4 regions of the Micromonospora schwarzwaldensis genome follow, and region 3 is predicted to be linked to each of the others. Evidence: riboswitches for the same ligand, from Rfam matches in the RefSeq annotation. Region 3 holds a riboswitch; each other region holds the start of a gene.

Region 1 (4,027 bases), 1.6 Mb from region 3:
CGCAGGACGTCTCGCCGATGCAGTGGCGGATGGTCGGGCGGCGCGGCCGGCTGGCGTCCTGGACGGTGGTCGGCGATCCGGCGCAGACCGCCTGGACCGGCGATCCGCAGGAGTTGGACCGGGCCCGTGACCAGGCGCTGGGGCGGCGGCCCCGGCGTCGCTTCGAGCTGACCACCAACTACCGCAACTCGGCGGAGATCTTCGCGGTGGCGGCGGCGGAGATCCGTCGGCGGTATCCGCATCTGGCGCTGCCGCAGGCGGTGCGCTCCACCGGTGTGCCGCCGGTGGAGCGCACCGTGGCCGCGGCCGAGCTGCCGGCGGCCACGGTCGAGGCGGCCCGGGTGCTGCTGGCCGAGGTCGAGGGCACGGTCGGCGTGATCACGCCGGTGCCGCGCCGGGACGAGGTGGCCGGTTGGCTGGGCGGGCTCGGCGACGGCCGGCTCCAGGTGGTCACCAGCCTCCAGGCCAAGGGCATGGAGTACGACGGCGTGGTGCTGGTCGCCCCGAGCGAGATCCGGGCCGACCCCGGTTCCGGGGTCCGCACGCTCTACGTCGCGCTGTCCCGGGCCACCCAGCGCCTGACCACGCTCGATCCGGTGGCGTGACGTCCCAGTCACTTGCACACATAGCGATGTGAGCATAGATTGGGCCCGTCCGGGGAACGGGACGGGAGGGTGGGTGCGTGGGCGCAGGTCATGACCACAGCGCTGCGGTGGCCAACGCGGCGCACCGGCACTCCGGTCGGCTCTGGGCGGCGTTCGCGCTGCTCGCCGTGCTGATGGTGGTCGAGGCGGTGGCCGCTGTCACGACCGGCTCGCTCGCGCTGCTCTCCGACGCCGGCCACATGTTCACCGACGTGCTCGGCATCGGCATGGCGCTCGCGGCGATCACCGCCACCCGACGCGCCCGGACCGACCCGCAACGCACGTTCGGGCTCTACCGGCTGGAGGTGCTCGCCGCACTGGCCAACGCGGTGCTGCTCGGCGCCGTCGCGGTCTACGTCCTGATCGAGGCGGTACGCCGGTTCGGTGAGCCGCCGGAGGTGCTCGCCGGACCGATGCTGGTGGTGGCCGTGCTCGGCCTGCTCGCCAACATCGCCGCGTTCGCGCTGCTGCGCTCCGGCGCCCAGGAGAGCATCAACCTGCGCGGCGCGTACCTGGAGGTGCTCGGCGACCTGCTCGGCTCGCTCGGGGTGATCGGCGCCGCGCTGGTCATCGCGGTCACCGACTGGTGGTGGGCCGACCCGCTGGTCGCGGTGGCGATCGGCCTGTTCATCCTGCCGCGCACCTGGCGGCTCGGCCGGGCCGCGGTGCGCATCCTGGTGCAGGCCGCGCCGGAACACCTTCAGGTGACCGCCGTGCACGACCGGCTGACCGCCGTGCCCGGCGTGGCGGAGGTGCACGACCTGCACGTCTGGACGCTCACCTCCGGGATGGACGTGGCCTCGGCGCACCTGACCACCGATCCGGGCGCGGAGGTCGCCACCGTGCTGGCCGCCGCCCGGGCCGCGCTGCACGAGGACTTCTCGATCGATCACGCCACGTTGCAGATCGAACCCGGAGCGTCCGCCGGTGCCTGTGGCCCAACCGGCTGGTAGTTAGGACAGACTTAAATTCGAGTGGCTATTGTTGACTTATGCCGGTTTTGCCCGGTATTCGGTTCCGGGTGGCGGAGCCGGCTCCGGGCAACGCCGGTAGGCTCGGTCGCGGCCGACCCGCAGGCGTCATCCGGCGCCGACGGAGCGGCCGTCGCCTAATCGCCCGCGGGGCGAGCCGGGGAACCACGTACGTGGGGTGCATCCGCGTCAGCGGTAGGGATCTTCCGTCCCGAACCCGTCAGCTAACCCGGTCGGCGGTTGACGGAAGGACACGTGAATGCCCCCAGTGGCACCTGAACGACGAACGGCCGCCCGGATGGCGGCCCTGCTCGTCGCGATGCTGAGCCTCGGCCTCGCGACGGTGCCGGTCTCCCCCGCCTCGGCGGCGCCCCCGACCAGCCCGCTCGCCGCCGCGCCCGGCGACGACGACGAGGGCGGCACGCCGGCGCTGCGCGCCAAACTCGACGCCGCCAGCAAGGGCTGGCTGGAGGCCAAGGCCGCACTGAGCCGGTCGGTGACCCGGCAGAAGCAGCTCAACGAACGACTCGTGACGATCGACGCGGAGCTGACCGAACGCGACGCCAAGGTCGGTGAGATCGCCGAGGTGGCGTACCGCACCGGCCGGATGGGCACCGCCGCGGCGCTGCTCGGCAGCACCAGCCCGGAAGGCTTCATGGACCGGGCCGCCGCCCTGGAGACGGTCGCCGCGCACGAGGACCGGACGCTGCGCGAGCTGATCGCCACTCGCGACGAGGCGATCCGCACCCGTACCGCGCTCGACGGCGAGGTCCGCGAGCAGCGCAAACAGGTCGCGGTGATGGCCAAGCGCAAGGAGCAGGCCGAGCAGGCGCTGGAGGAGGCCAACAACCGGCCGTCCGCCAGCAGCGGCGGCGGCAGCAGCGGCAGCGGCATCCGGGGCACCTCCACGGCGAACGCGAAGCCGGCCAAGCGCAACTCCGACGGCTCCTGGCCGGCGGAGTCGTGCAGCGTCGACGACCCGACGCCGGCCAGCGGCTGCATCACCCCGCGTACGCTGCACGCGCTGCAACAGGCCAAGGCCGCCGGTTTCACCCGGTACGTCTCCTGCCACCGGCCCAGCGGCTCCGGCGAGCACCCGAAGGGCCGGGCCTGCGACTTCGCGGCCCAGAAGAGCGGCTTCGGCGGCGTGGCCAGCGGCGGCGACCGGACGTACGGCAACAACCTGGCCGCGTACTTCGTGCGCAACGCCGACCCGCTCGCCGTGCTCTACGTGATCTGGTTCAAGCAGATCTGGCTGCCCAGCAGCGGTTGGAAGTCGTACAGCGGGGGCAACGGCGACCCGTCCAGCGACCACACCAACCACGTGCACCTGTCGGTGTACTGACGGCACGGCGGCACCCGGCCCACGCCGGGTGCCGCCACGCCACGCGAGCCGGAGGGGACACCGCCCGGTCAGGCCGGCCGAGCCTCCAGGGTCGCGCCGAGGCGCGCGGCGAGGCCCAGGTGGGCGGCCCGTGCCTGGCGGAACGCGTAACCGAACAGCGGCGCCGGCGCGGTGAGGGTGATCTCCACGTCGATCCGCACCACGCCGTCGGGCTCGTCACGCAGCCGGGTGTGGTTGCGGACCGTGGTCGCCGGCTGCTGCCGGGCGACGGTGACCACCTCGTCCTCGGTGGCGATCAACACGTCCGCCTGGTAGGTGACCGGGAAGTGCAGCGGACCGAGCTCCAGACGGTCGGTGATCGCGAAGCTGGCCAGCGCGCCCGACCGGGGCGGCAACTGCCGGACCCGCACGATCAACGGATGCAGCTCGCCCTGCCGGCTCAGGTCGCCGAGCAGGGCCACCGCGTCCGCCCGGCTGCACCGGGCCTGCACGGTGTAGCTGAAGCTGTCGCTGCTCTGCAACCCGTCCCCCTCGCCGTCGTGGGTCCGGACGATCGTCCCGTACCGGGGCCGACCTGGCAACGGGTCGAAGGTCCCCGGTCGGCGGTGGCCGGGAGCAGGGTTCGGTGACGCCGGGTGACGCTCAGGCGCCGGGGAGCACCTCGGGCGCGTCGTCGGCGAACCAGGGCTCCGGCGCGCCGAAGAGACCGAGCAGGCCGGTCACCCAGAGCTGCCGGTGCACGAACCGGCTCGGCTCGGTGACCACGAGCTTGACGCCGCTGACCTCGCAGGTCTGGAAGCCGGCGACCATGGCGCTGATGCCGACCGAGTCGATGAACGTGACGAGCCGCATGTTGAGCTCGATGCGGGCGGGACGGGCCTTCGCGAGCACCTCGGCGATCGCTTCCCGCACCTCGTACGCGGTGTCGACGTCGATCTCCCCACGGGGCGCGATCTGGACGACACCACCCGGACGCACCGACTTCACGATCGACAGGCTCACGCGAGCACCTCCACTCGCCCCAACGGGCGCCTCATCAGTACGCGGGCCGCGACCGAGAGTATTCC
Region 2 (4,027 bases), 2.1 Mb from region 3:
GCCCCGCCCCGACCGGCCGTGCGGAGTTCCCCGCCACTGTCTCCCGTGAGGTGCCGACCATGTCGCAGACCGTTCTTCTCCACTTCCTCACCGCCGTCCCCGAGGCCGCCGCCATCTGGTCGGCCCTGACCGTGCTCGCCCTCGTCCTGCTCGCCGTGCTGGTCGCGCGCCCGGAACGCGACGGCGCGGTGGACCCGGCACCCGAACCGGTCGACGTGGAGGCGCTCCACCGCGCCGACCTGACCCGGTACGCCGACGAGGTGGCGGTGGCCGCCGCCGGGGCCGCGCAGACCGCCCGCCGTCGCCGCGAGCAGTGGCTGGCCGCCCAGAGCGAGGCGGACCGGGCCTGGACCGCCTACGACGAGTCGGACGCCGCCGCCCGCCGCCTGGCCGCCGCCGGCGCGCTGCCCGCCCCGCACACGCCCCGCACCCCCGCCGAGTACGCGGCGCGCGAGCGTTGGCTGCACCGCACCGCCATGGCGGCGCACTGGCGAGGCGAGCTGACCGCCCGCCAACTCGCCGACGTGCTGGCCCGCCGCAACGGGTGGGACCCACGCCGGCACCCGGCCGAGCAGGAGATCGTGCTGGCCCGGACCATCCGCGACGGGCGGCGGGCCGGCTGGGAGGCAGCCGCCGAACGGGAGCGCCTGGCCTGGCGGGACGCCGAACTCGCCGCCGAGGCGGCCCGGACGCTCGCCGCCGAGGCGTACGCGGCCACCACGGCGCTGCGGCCGGCACCCGCGTCCCGCGTCTCGCCGGCGACCCGCCTCCCGGCCCCGGCAGCCGTACCGGGGACCCGGTGGCGTCCGGCCCGCGTCGGCTGACCGGCACGCACCGGCGCCCACGACGGGACGTCGACCGAATCGTTATCCGGAAGCGGTGACGCCGGTCACCGGTGCCGCCCACCGGTGAGCGTCCGGATCGATGGCCCCTGCTGCGCCCGCTGCCCGTTTCTCCACCCGCCGGATGTCCGCTTCCTGCCGGACGGGCGCCGACGCGACCGCTTGTCCCATAGGGGGAAGTCGGTGACCGACTGTTCCGAATCCGTAGTCGCCCACGACGTTTGCGCAGGTGAGAGCGCTTGGCAGGGCGTGTACCCACCGGTAGTGTCGGCGCGGTCCGGTGCGGTTCCCGATCGCAGATGGCGACGCCGCGCCGACCCGCCTAATCGTGCAATACGAACCGGGGACCCATCGCACCATCGGGGTGAATCCGCGAGCCACGGCCCGCGGTAGGGCGTACTTCCCGCCCGAATCCGTCAGCTAACCCGGTCGGCGGACACGGAAGGAGTTCCATCCTCGTGCCCACCACCCCCCGAACGTCCCCCCGCCTCCACGGCATCGGGGTGCCGGCGCTCGCCTGACGCGACGCCGCTTTCCGACCCCTGTCCGCCCGGCAACCCGGGCGACGTCCCGTGGCCGTTCCGCCCGCCAGCGCATGTGGGTTCCTCCATGTGCGGGGCCGGTGCGTGCCGCCCACCCCCGTGGAGGAAACCCGTGAAGCACCACCTGAAGCGCCACCTGCGTCGCCTCGCGACCCAGCGCCCGTACCAGATCATCGCCGGTTCGGCCGCGGCCCTCGTGCTGGCCGGCGGCACCGGCGCCGCGCTGACCGCCAACGACGACGCGCCGACCCGGCAGGAGAACACCGCCACGGTGGCGGAACTCGGCTCCCGCCTGGGCGACACCGCCAGCCGCAGTGAGGCACGGATCGCCGCCCCGTCGCCGAGCGCGTCACCCAGCGCCTCGCCCAGCCGCTCGCCCAGCGCGTCGCCCACGGCGTCGCCGTCGGCGAAGGTCGCCGACCCGGACACCACCCGCACGGCCAAGCCGAAGCCGCCGTCGAGCAGGGTGCTCGACTACGACTACCAGGCGCAGACCACCTACTACTACTGCGGCCCGGCCGCGGTGCGGAACGCGCTCAGCGCCACCGGCATCGAGCGCAGCCAGGACACGCTCGCCGTCGCGCTCGGCACCACCGAGATGGGCACCAACTCGGCCGAGGACACCACCCGGGTGCTCAACCAGCAGGTCAAGGGCGACCCGTACCGGACCCGCATGATCCCGGGCACGGCCACCGGGGCCCAGATCGACCGGCTCCAGGCCGACGTGGTCAACGCGGTCAGCAACGGCCGGGCCGTGGTCTCGAACGTCGTCGGGGACGCCACCGACACCGACGGCGGCTGGCACTCGTTCCCGGGCGGCCACTACATCGCCGTGGTCGGCTACAAGAACGACGGCCGGACCGTACGGATCGCCGACTCGGCCGACCCGTCGCTGCCGGCGTACTGGATCAGCACCATCGACCTGGCGAACTGGATGGCCACGCGCGGCTACTCCGCCTGACCCGTTTCCGGTACGCGCTGAAGGCCGGCACCCGCTGGGGGTGCCGGCCTTCATGCCGTCTTAGCTGTTCCAGTGCTTGGCGACCAGGTCGGTGGCCTGCTTCTCCCACTGGGCGTACGCGTCCGGGTAGGCCGACACCTGCACCGTCTGGGCGGCCTTGGTCACCGGCATGTCCTGCCAGCCGTCGACCTGCTTCAACCCCTTCAGGAACGCGAGGGTCGAGTACTCCGGGTCGGTGATCTGCTCCGGCGTGCCCCAACCCGAGGAGGGGCGCTGCTGGAACAGACCCAGCGAGTCGTGGTCGTTGCGGTCGCCGAGGTGGCCCAGGTTCTCCAGCTTCGACTCCTGCAACGCCGTCGCGATCGAGACCACCGCCGCCCGCTCCGGCAGGCCGGCCTTCTTCGTCGCGGCGATGATCGCCTTGACGTTGGCGGTCTGCTCGTCGTTGAGGGTGATCGTGGACTGCTCACCCTGCACACTCGCGACCGCGATCGGCTTGCTGGCGGTGGCGGCGTGCGCGGACTCGACGTGACCGGCGATCGGACCGGCGAACACACCACCGGTGAAAGCCAGACCAGCAATACCCAGCACACTCTTACGCAGCATCGTGTTCATGGGGAGGGCTCCATTCGGGGGTCAACGCACCGGGGGGTGCGGGCACCGTCAGGCGCACAAGAAGAAGCTCGGGGGATCCGGCTGCTCGCGGGGCGGGGGCCTCGTCGCGGCGCCGGAACTGTGTGTAACGACCGGGGGTCCACCGTCATTCCCGGGCGGGGGGCGGCGCGGGGGCGCTTGCCTTCCTCGGCCGTGCACCGGGATACAACGCCGCCACCCCGTCGACGATTCCGCCGCCAGCGTGCCGCCCACCACCGCCGAACCGGACAACCCACCCCGTGAGGCACTGGCACGCCAGGGATGTCTCACGCGCGCCCACACATCCACCGCGTTCCACTCGCCGTCCCACCAGTGTCACGTCCAGCGCCTGCAAACCTGATGGTGTGGACGGGTCAGGACGGGTGACCCGTCCACGCCATCAAGTTCGTAGCGCTGCGAGCGCAAGCAACGTCCGGCATGCCCGACGCGTCGACACCGCTCCGCGCCCAGGTTGTGGAACGACGCGGTGGTGTCTCCGGTGTCCGAGGGCAATCACCGCGTTCCATTCGCCCGGGGCGGTGCCGGCGTGCGTGGTCTCGCGCGGGGTGTCCGTGCGGTGGCAGACTGCGGCGTATGGGCGATGTGACGGGGACCCGCCACCTGGTGCTCCTGCACGGCATGGGTGCCACCGGCGAGGTGTGGTTGCCCTGGGCGCCGCTGCTGGAGCGTCGCTGGCAGGGGCGTTGGCTCGCCCCCGACCTGGCCGGCCACGGCTGGTCACCGCCGTTGTCGGAGGCCGGGTACTCGTTCGCGGCCCTGGCGCGGCGGGTGGCGGACGGGCTCGACGCGCTCCGGCTCGGCCCGCACGACCGGCTGGTGCTGCTCGGGCACTCGCTCGGCGGGGTGGTGGCGCTGTCGCTCGCCGCCCGGCAGCGGGGCCTGCCGGTCGACGCGGTGGTCGGGCTGGGCATCAAGGTGGTCTGGTCACCGGCCGAGCTGGCCAAGGCGGACGAGTTGGCGGCCCGGCCGGTGACCTGGTTCGCCACCCGTGACGAGGCGGCCCGCCGCTACCTGCGGGTCTCCGGGCT
Region 3 (4,027 bases):
GGAAGGAGTGCAGCGCGTAGCGGCCGTCGCGTTCGAGGTCGTGGCGCTTCGGCGAGTCGATGACGAAGCACCAGAGACCGTCGTCGGTGATCAGCGGCGAGACGGGGTGGACCCGCGGGCCCCCGTCGGCGCGGACCGTGGCGAGGTAGCCGAAGCCCGGCCCGTACTGCTGCATCAGGAGGCGGATCTCGGCGGCGAGTCGGGGTTCGTCGGCGGCGAATTCGGACCAGGAAGCCATGCCGACATTCTATCGAACACGTGTACGAAGAAGTAGTCCGACACGCTGCTCACACGCGCCTGTCGCTAGAGTGTTCCGATGCTGCTCTCCGACCGCGACCTGGTCTCCGAGATCAAGGCGGGCACGCTCGCGCTGGAGCCCTTCGAGCCCACGCTGGTGCAGCCGTCCAGCATCGACGTACGCCTGGACCGGCTGTTCCGGGTCTTCAACAACCACCTCTACACCCACATCGACCCGTCGGTGCAGCAGGACGACCTGACGTCGATGGTGGAGGTCCCCGAGGGGCAGCCGTTCGTGCTGCACCCGGGCGAGTTCGTGCTCGCCTCCACGCTGGAGGTGATCTCGCTGGGTGAGGAGCTGGCCGGCCGGCTGGAGGGCAAGTCGTCGCTGGGCCGGCTCGGTCTGCTCACCCACTCCACCGCCGGCTTCATCGACCCGGGCTTCTCCGGTCACGTCACGCTGGAGCTGTCCAACGTGGCGAATCTGCCGATCACGCTCTGGCCGGGCATGAAGATCGGCCAGCTCTGCATCTTCCGGCTCTCGTCGCCGGCCGAGCACCCGTACGGCTCGGCCGTCTACGGTTCGCGCTACCAGGGTCAGCGCGGCCCGACGCCGAGCCGGTCCTGGCAGAGCTGGCGCACCTGGCCGACCCGCTGACGCCGACCCGTGGCTGTCAGGAGGGGCTCCCTGTTATGCGGAATGCGTTAACAGGGGGCCCCTCCTTGCACCTCAGCCGGGGCGGCCGTAGCTGTTGATGTCGCCGTCGTCGACGCGCTTCATGGTGATGGGCTTGCCGGACTGGGAGGCGTGCACCACCCAGCCGTCGCCGACGTACATCCCCACGTGGTGCAGGTCGCCGTAGTAGAAGACCAGGTCACCGGCGCGCAGCTCGGCGCGGCTGACCCGCTTCGTCACGTCGTGCTGCTGGCGGGCGTTGTGCGGCAGCGAGACCCCGGCCTTCGCCCAGGCGGCCATGGTGAGGCCCGAGCAGTCGAAGTGGTCCGGGCCGGCCGCGCCCCACACGTAGATCTTGCCGATCTGGGCGCAGGCGAACTTGACCGCCACCCCGGCCGGGCCGCCGGGATAGCCGGCGGGACAGGGGGCCGGGCGCAGCGGGCCGCCGCCACCGTTGCCGTACACCTTGAGCCGCAGCTTCTGGAGCTTGGCGATCTCGGCGTCGATCTGCTTCTTCTTCGCCGCGAGCTGGGCCTCGGTGCGGCTCAGGTCGGCGACCATCGCGTCCAGCGGCTTCTTCTTCGCCGCCAGCTCGTCGCGCAGCGCGGCGATGTCGCGGACCTGCTCCTGCTGGTGGTGCGCGAAGCGGTCGAGCATTTCCAGGCCGGTGACCAGCTCGCTCGGCGAACGGCTGCCCAGCAGCGCGTTGACGGTGGAGAGGTTGTCGCCCTTGTACGCGTCGGCGGCGAGCCCGCCGACCTGGCCGAGCGCGGCGTCCACCCGGGCCTGGAGCGGGGCGATCTGCCGGCCGAGCGCGTCGGCCTGCTTGCGGCGCACGGCGAGCTGCCCGCGCACGGCGTTGACCTGTTCGATGACGGGTTCGAGCTTGTTCCAGTCGCGGTCGATCTGGGCCTCGATCTCGGCGACCGAGGGTTCCGCGTGCGCCGCCGTCGCGCCGCCGGTCAGGACGACCGCGGCGCCGACCAGGGCGGCGAGTGTGGTGGTGAAGCGGGACCAGCGGGAACGCGGCACGACAGCGGACCGGTCGACCGACCGGCTCGACGTCGGCCGCGGGGCATGGTGTGCCACCGGGCGTCCGTACTCCTTCTGCCTGGCCGCCTACCGGGTTAGCTGACGGGTTCGGGCGGGAAGGGAGACGCCCTACCGCAGTGGCTGCGGATTCACCCCAGGTACCTGGGTCCCCGGCTCGCCCGTGGGCGACTCGGCGGTGTCGGGCCGTCACCGACCGGGTTGGACGGTGAAACGTGCGGCCGACGATTGACCAGAGTAAGGATTCCCGTTATCAATCCGCAACCCGAACGGCCGTGACACTCCGTATCGGATGTGCCACCCGAACGCGAATGAAGATTTCTTTCATGTCGGATTACTGCCCAGAAAGCTATTGACCCCCACGGGTGGCGGGCGTGAGGGTGGGAAACGCAGTGACCCCCATCCCTGTCCAGGAGGTTCGATGCACCTCTCAGCCCCGCCGTCCAGCAGACGGATACTGCTCGCCGCCGCCGTGGCGACGGCCACCGCGCTGGCCACCACCGGCCCGGTGAGCGCCGCGCCACAGGCGGACCGGCCCACCGGCGACCGCCAGCAGCAGTACGCCGCCGCGGCGGCCGAGTACGGCGTACCGCAGAACGTGCTGCTCGGCGTCTCCTACCTGGAGTCGAGGTGGGACACCCACCCGGGCCAGCCCAGCACCAGCGGCGGCTACGGCCCGATGCACCTGACCGACGCCGCGCACATCCTGGCCACGCCGGGCAGCGCGCACGTCGACGAGGACGAGGACCCGCGCGGCGACGACGCCCGTCCGCTCACGCTCGACCCGGCCACCGCCGCCGCGCCGACACGGGAGACGCCGCTGCCGGCCGCCTCGCTCCAGACGCTCGACGCCGCCGCCACTCTCACCGGACTGGACGCGCAGACGCTGCGCACCGACCCGGCCGCGAACATCCGCGGTGGCGCGGCGCTGCTGGCGTCGCACCAGAAGGCACTGGGCGGGCCGGTCGGCGCCGGCAGCGACGCCGCGGCCTGGTACGGCGCGGTGGCCCGCTACTCCGGCGCGGACACGTCCGACGCGGCGGCGGCCTTCGCCGACGAGGTCTACGACCAGCTCGGCCAGGGCGCGGCCCGGACCACCGACGACGGGCAGCGGGTCACGCTGGCCGCCACCGCCGCCGAGCCGGACCGTGCCGGGCTGGCCCGCCTCGGGCTGCGCCAGGCCGCGCGGCCGGACGGGCTGGAGTGCCCGGTGCGGCTGGCCTGCGAGTGGATCCCCGCCCCCTACGAGCAGCTCAGCGCGGACCCGGGCGACTACGGCAACCACGACCTGGGCGACCGGCCGAAGCAGCAGAAGATCGAATACATCGTCATCCACGACACCGAGGGCTACTTCAACCCCAGCGTCGACCTGGTGAAGCGCGCCGACTACCTGGGCTGGCACTACACGCTGCGGTCGGTGGACGGCTACGTCGCCCAGCACATCAAGGCCAAGGACGTCGGCTGGCACGCCGGCAACTGGTACGTCAACGCCAAGTCCATCGGCCTGGAACACGAGGGCTTCGCCGGGCAGGGCACCTGGTACACCGAGGCGATGTACCGCAGCTCGGCCAAGCTGGTCCGGTACCTGGCGCAGAAGTTCGGCATCCCGATGGACCGGCAGCACATCATCGGCCACGACAACGTGCCCGGCACCACCGCCCCGACCGTGAAGGGCATGCACTGGGACCCGGGCCCCTACTGGGACTGGTCGCACTACTTCGACCTGATGAAGGCGCCGTTCCGGGCCACCGGCACGTCGCGTACCGGGCTGGTCACCATCGACCCGGACTTCGCCACCAACCGGCCGGCGTTCGTCGGCTGCAACCAGCAGCCGCCGGGCGTCCCGACGCCCACCCCGCCGGCCGCGCCCTGCCCGTCGCGCGGCTCCTCGGCGGTCGTGCTGCGGACCGCGCCGAGCGCGGACGCCCCGCTGGTCAACGACCTCGGGCTGCGCCCGGACGGCACGCCGGACACGATGTACGTCTCCGACCACGGTGCCCGCGCCTCCGCCGGACAGACGTACGCGGTGGCCGGCCGGCAGGGCGACTGGACCGCGATCTGGTA
Region 4 (4,027 bases), 470 kb from region 3:
GCTGACCCCGCCGATCTTGCACTTGCGGCCCCCGACACGCCCCGTTCGTGACGTTTGCCGGGTCCACAATTACAAGATCGCGCAGGTGGGCTGGCTACCATGGCCCGGCGGCGAACCGGGCGTGGTCAGGACGCGTCCGGGCCGGCCGGTGCCCGACCGGTCCGGTGATCCGGCGCGCCGCGACCGTAGGGAGAGACGCCGTGGGCGCCGACCACACCCGTCCCGCCCCCGCCGCGCCGCCGGGCGTACGCCGGCTCCTGCTCGCGACAGTGGTGCCGCTGTTCGTGCTCACCGTGCTCGCGGCGCTGGTGCTCTGGCCCCGGGGCGGCGGCCCGGAACCGGCCGGGGCCGAGAACGTGCCGCGCCACCACGGCACGGTGACCCGGGTGGTGACCGAGCCCTGCCCGCCCACGCCGGAGGCCCCCGCGGGCGGCGGCGGCCGGTGCGGCACCGTGACCGTCACCGCGGAGCAGGGCCCGGACGCCGGCCGGCAGGTCGAGACGCCGATCCCCAACGGGCCCGGTGCGCCCCGGGTCGAGGTCGGCGACGAGGTGATCCTGGTCGAGCTGACCGACCCGGCCGACCCGTCGGTGAAGGCCTACAACATCGCCGAGCACCAGCGCGGCACGCCGCTGATCTGGCTGGTGGCGCTCTTCGCCGCCGCGATCGTGGCGTTCGGGCGCTGGCGCGGGCTGGCCGCGTTGGGCGGGCTGGTGGCGAGCTTCGCCATCCTGCTCGGTTTCGTGCTGCCCGGGATCGGCGCCGGCCGGTCCCCGCTGCCGGTGGCGATCGTCGGCGCCGCGCTGATCATGTTCGTGGTGCTCTACCTGACCCACGGGATCACCGCGCAGACGTCGGTGGCGGTGCTCGGCACGCTCGGCAGCCTGGTGATCACCGGCGTGCTGGGCACGCTGGCCACCGCCGCCACCCACCTGACCGGCTTCGGCAGCGAGGACGCCACCACGCTGTCCATGTTCCGGGGCGACGTGGACCTGCACGGGCTGCTGCTGGCCGGCATCATCATCGGCTCGCTCGGCGTGCTGGACGACGTCACGGTCACCCAGGCGGCCACCGTCACCGAGCTGGCGCACGCCAACCCCGACCTGTCCCGGCGGCAGCTCTACCGGGCGGCCACCCGGGTGGGCCGGGCGCACATCGCGTCCACGGTCAACACCATCGTGCTGGCGTACGCGGGCGCCTCGCTGCCGCTGCTGCTCCTGCTGGTCGCCGACTCCCGCCCGGTGAGCGAGATCCTGACCAGCGAGTTCCTCGCCCAGGAGATCGTCCGCAGCGCGGTGGCGACGCTCGGTCTGATCGCCGCCGTACCGCTCACCACCGCGCTGGCCGCGGTCGTGGCCACCGCCGGGCGGCGCGGACCGGCGGCCGGCGCGTCGTCGCCGTCCCCGGGCCGGCCACCGACGGCCCGCGGCGAGGCGCTGGAGGCGCTCGGCGGGACGCCGGCCGAACGGAGGTCCGGCCACCGGGGAAGTACGGATGTCGCATGGTGACACTCCGCAGCGTGACGGCCCGCCTGAAACGCGATGCTGGTCACGCTGGGCAATGTCGAATTCTCGCGATTGGTCGGCTTCCGGGCGTAGATCCCCGGTCGGCATCTCGGGTAACCTCGCTGCCGGTCACCGCCGAAGGCGCGCACCCGCGCCTGCGGTGCCGCCGCCCAATCGCCTCCGGGCGAGCCGGGGAACCAGGTACATGGGGTGAATCCGCGCGAGCGGTAGGGGCCACTTCCGTCCCGAACCCGTCAGCTAACCCGGTCGGCGGCCGACGGAAGGGAACACTGTGACGGCACCCCTGCGCCGCTGCTTGACACCCGTGGTGGCCGTGCTCGCCGCGCTCGCCGTGCTGGCCGGCCCGACCCCGGCGTCGGCGGCCCCGCACACCGCCGCCCCCAATCCCTCGGGGCACGCGGAGGACGACGACCCACCGCTGATCAGCGAGGCCGTCACCGCGGCCAACCGGGCCTACCTCCAGGCCAAGTCCAAGTTGGACAAGTCGCGCAAGCGGCAGCTCCAGCTCGCGCTGGAGGTGAAGGCGGCGCAGAACCAGCTCGACGCGCTCAGCCCGCAGGTCACCGAGATCGCCGCGCAGTCCTACCGGACCGGTCGCGTCGGCGCGATGGCGATGCTGCTGGAGAGCGACTCGCCCGACTCGTTCGTCCGCCGGGCCAGCGCCCTGGACGAGCTGAACCTGTTCAACGCGCAGCGGCTCGCCGCCATCAACGAGGTGAAGACGCGCGCCGAGCAGGCCAAGATCGCACTCGACGCCGAGGTGCGCGAGCAGGAGAAGCAGACGAACGCGATGGCCCGCGAGAAGGTCGAGGCGCAGAAGGCGCTGAAGCTCGTCGGCGGGCTGGGCTTCACCGGTGGCCTGGTCTCGGCCACCTCGCCGGTCGCCAAGATCGGCCCCGGTCGTACCGCCGACGGCGGGTGGAAGTCCGAGTCGTGCAGCGAGGACGACCCGACCACCTCCGGCTGCGTCACGCCGCGCACGCTGCACGCGTACAAGGAGGTCAAGCGCGCCGGCTTCAACCGCTTCGTGGGCTGCTACCGCCCCGGCGGGCCGTGGGAGCACCCCAAGGGCAAGGCGTGCGACTGGTCGTTGCAGAACAGCGGCTTCGCGCCGTGGCACAACAACGACACCCGCCGGTACGGCAACGAGGTGGCCGCCTTCCTCATCCGCAACGCCGACCGGCTGGGCATCTACTACGTGATCTGGAACCGGCAGATCTGGTTCCCGGCCACCGGCTGGAGTTCCTACAGCGGGCCCTCGAACCACACCGACCACGTGCACATGTCACTGCTCTGACGCGTACCCGAGAAGGGCCGCCTCCGGGCGGCCCTTCCGGGTGTCCGGCGAGCGGTCAGCCGGCGAGCGCCGGGTCCGCCGGTGCGGCCGGCGCGGGCAGCGGGCCCGGCGACTGCGCCACCGTCCGCACCTCGCCGCCGCTGAGCCGGTACGACATGCCGACCACCGCGCACGCTCCCCCGGCCACCCGCTCGGCGAGCACCGACGAGCGGGCCAGCAGGGTCTCCACGGTCTGCGCGATGTGGATGTCGATGATGCCGTCGAGTTCCGTGACCTCCTGCCGGGCGGCCCGGAGCAGGCTGGGCGAGACGGCGTCCACCACCGCGCCCAGGTGCCCGGCCGGCGCGGAGCCGGTGCGGACCGCCTCGCGGGCCGCCTGGACCGCGCCGCACGAGTCGTGGCCGAGCACCACCACGAGCGGCGTGCCGAGCACGGTCACCGCGTACTCGACGCTGCCGAGCACCTCGGGGCCGGCGGTGTGCCCGGCGGTACGCACCACGAAGAGGTCGCCGAGACCCCGGTCGAAGATGATCTCGGCGGCGAGCCGGGAGTCGGAACAGCCGACGATCACCGCGAACGGGTGCTGGCCCTCCGCGACCGCGGCCCGACGCCCGGCGTCCTGGTTCGGGTGCTGCGGCACGCCGGTGACGAACCGGTGGTTACCGGCCCGCAGTTCGGCGAGTGCCTCTTCGGGAGTGCTCGGGATCATCGCTGCTCACCTTGTCCTCGGGCGGAACGACCAGGCCGGCCGGCGGCGGTGTCGGCCTCGCGACCCACCGTCACACGGGACCGAAGGCACGTCAAGATTTCGTGATACGCATTTCAGGCATCATGACGCCACCCGCTCCGGTTCCGGCTGACTGCCCGGAACGCCATACGATGACCACCATGGCGACCACACCAGGCGAGGACGGGAGCCGCCGGCACTGGACCTTCCTCACCAACCACGGGCACGTGCTGCTGGCCATCGCGCGCAACCCCACCGCGCGGCTGCGGGACGTGGCCGACGAGGTGGGCGTCACCGAGCGGGCGGCCCAGGCGATCGTCGCCGACCTGGAAGCCGGCGGTTACCTCCACCGCACCCGGGTGGGCCGGCGCAACGAGTACACGATCAACCCGAACGGCCGTTTCCGGCACCCGGCCGAGGCCGACCAGCAGGTCGGGGCGCTGCTCGACCTCTTCGCCGCCGAGCAGTCGGCCACCG

What was found. Region 3 has a riboswitch for cyclic di-AMP ahead of VKK44_RS28355 (C40 family peptidase). Riboswitches for the same ligand answer to the same signal wherever they lie in the genome.
Region 1: it holds a riboswitch for cyclic di-AMP, as region 3 does, so the genes downstream of both, VKK44_RS05360 (coiled-coil domain-containing protein) here and VKK44_RS28355 (C40 family peptidase) in region 3, are expected to answer to the same signal.
Region 2: it holds a riboswitch for cyclic di-AMP, as region 3 does, so the genes downstream of both, VKK44_RS18625 (C39 family peptidase) here and VKK44_RS28355 (C40 family peptidase) in region 3, are expected to answer to the same signal.
Region 4: it holds a riboswitch for cyclic di-AMP, as region 3 does, so the genes downstream of both, VKK44_RS26070 (coiled-coil domain-containing protein) here and VKK44_RS28355 (C40 family peptidase) in region 3, are expected to answer to the same signal.

Annotation. Positions count from the first base shown of each region.
Region 1 is NZ_CP154796.1:1,100,664-1,104,690, reverse strand. It holds gene VKK44_RS05370 (HelD family protein) at 1-605, shown strand, start outside; gene VKK44_RS05365 (cation diffusion facilitator family transporter) at 683-1,597, shown strand; cyclic di-AMP (ydaO/yuaA leader) riboswitch at 1,740-1,869, shown strand; gene VKK44_RS05360 (coiled-coil domain-containing protein) at 1,875-2,960, shown strand; gene VKK44_RS05355 (SRPBCC family protein) at 3,029-3,541, opposite strand; gene VKK44_RS05350 (STAS domain-containing protein) at 3,603-3,962, opposite strand.
Region 2 is NZ_CP154796.1:4,391,508-4,395,534, reverse strand. It holds gene VKK44_RS18630 (hypothetical protein) at 60-824, shown strand; cyclic di-AMP (ydaO/yuaA leader) riboswitch at 1,152-1,292, shown strand; gene VKK44_RS18625 (C39 family peptidase) at 1,452-2,345, shown strand; gene VKK44_RS18620 (hypothetical protein) at 2,406-2,960, opposite strand; gene VKK44_RS18615 (alpha/beta fold hydrolase) at 3,573-4,027, shown strand, end outside.
Region 3 is NZ_CP154796.1:6,478,159-6,482,185, forward strand. It holds gene VKK44_RS28345 (pyridoxamine 5'-phosphate oxidase family protein) at 1-238, opposite strand, end outside; gene dcd (dCTP deaminase) at 317-895, shown strand; gene VKK44_RS28355 (C40 family peptidase) at 968-1,945, opposite strand; cyclic di-AMP (ydaO/yuaA leader) riboswitch at 2,014-2,151, opposite strand; gene VKK44_RS28360 (N-acetylmuramoyl-L-alanine amidase) at 2,385-4,027, shown strand, end outside.
Region 4 is NZ_CP154796.1:6,007,039-6,011,065, forward strand. It holds gene VKK44_RS26060 (metal-sensitive transcriptional regulator) at 1-5, shown strand, start outside; gene VKK44_RS26065 (YibE/F family protein) at 201-1,508, shown strand; cyclic di-AMP (ydaO/yuaA leader) riboswitch at 1,663-1,793, shown strand; gene VKK44_RS26070 (coiled-coil domain-containing protein) at 1,798-2,823, shown strand; gene VKK44_RS26075 (carbonic anhydrase) at 2,879-3,532, opposite strand; gene VKK44_RS26080 (helix-turn-helix transcriptional regulator) at 3,703-4,027, shown strand, end outside.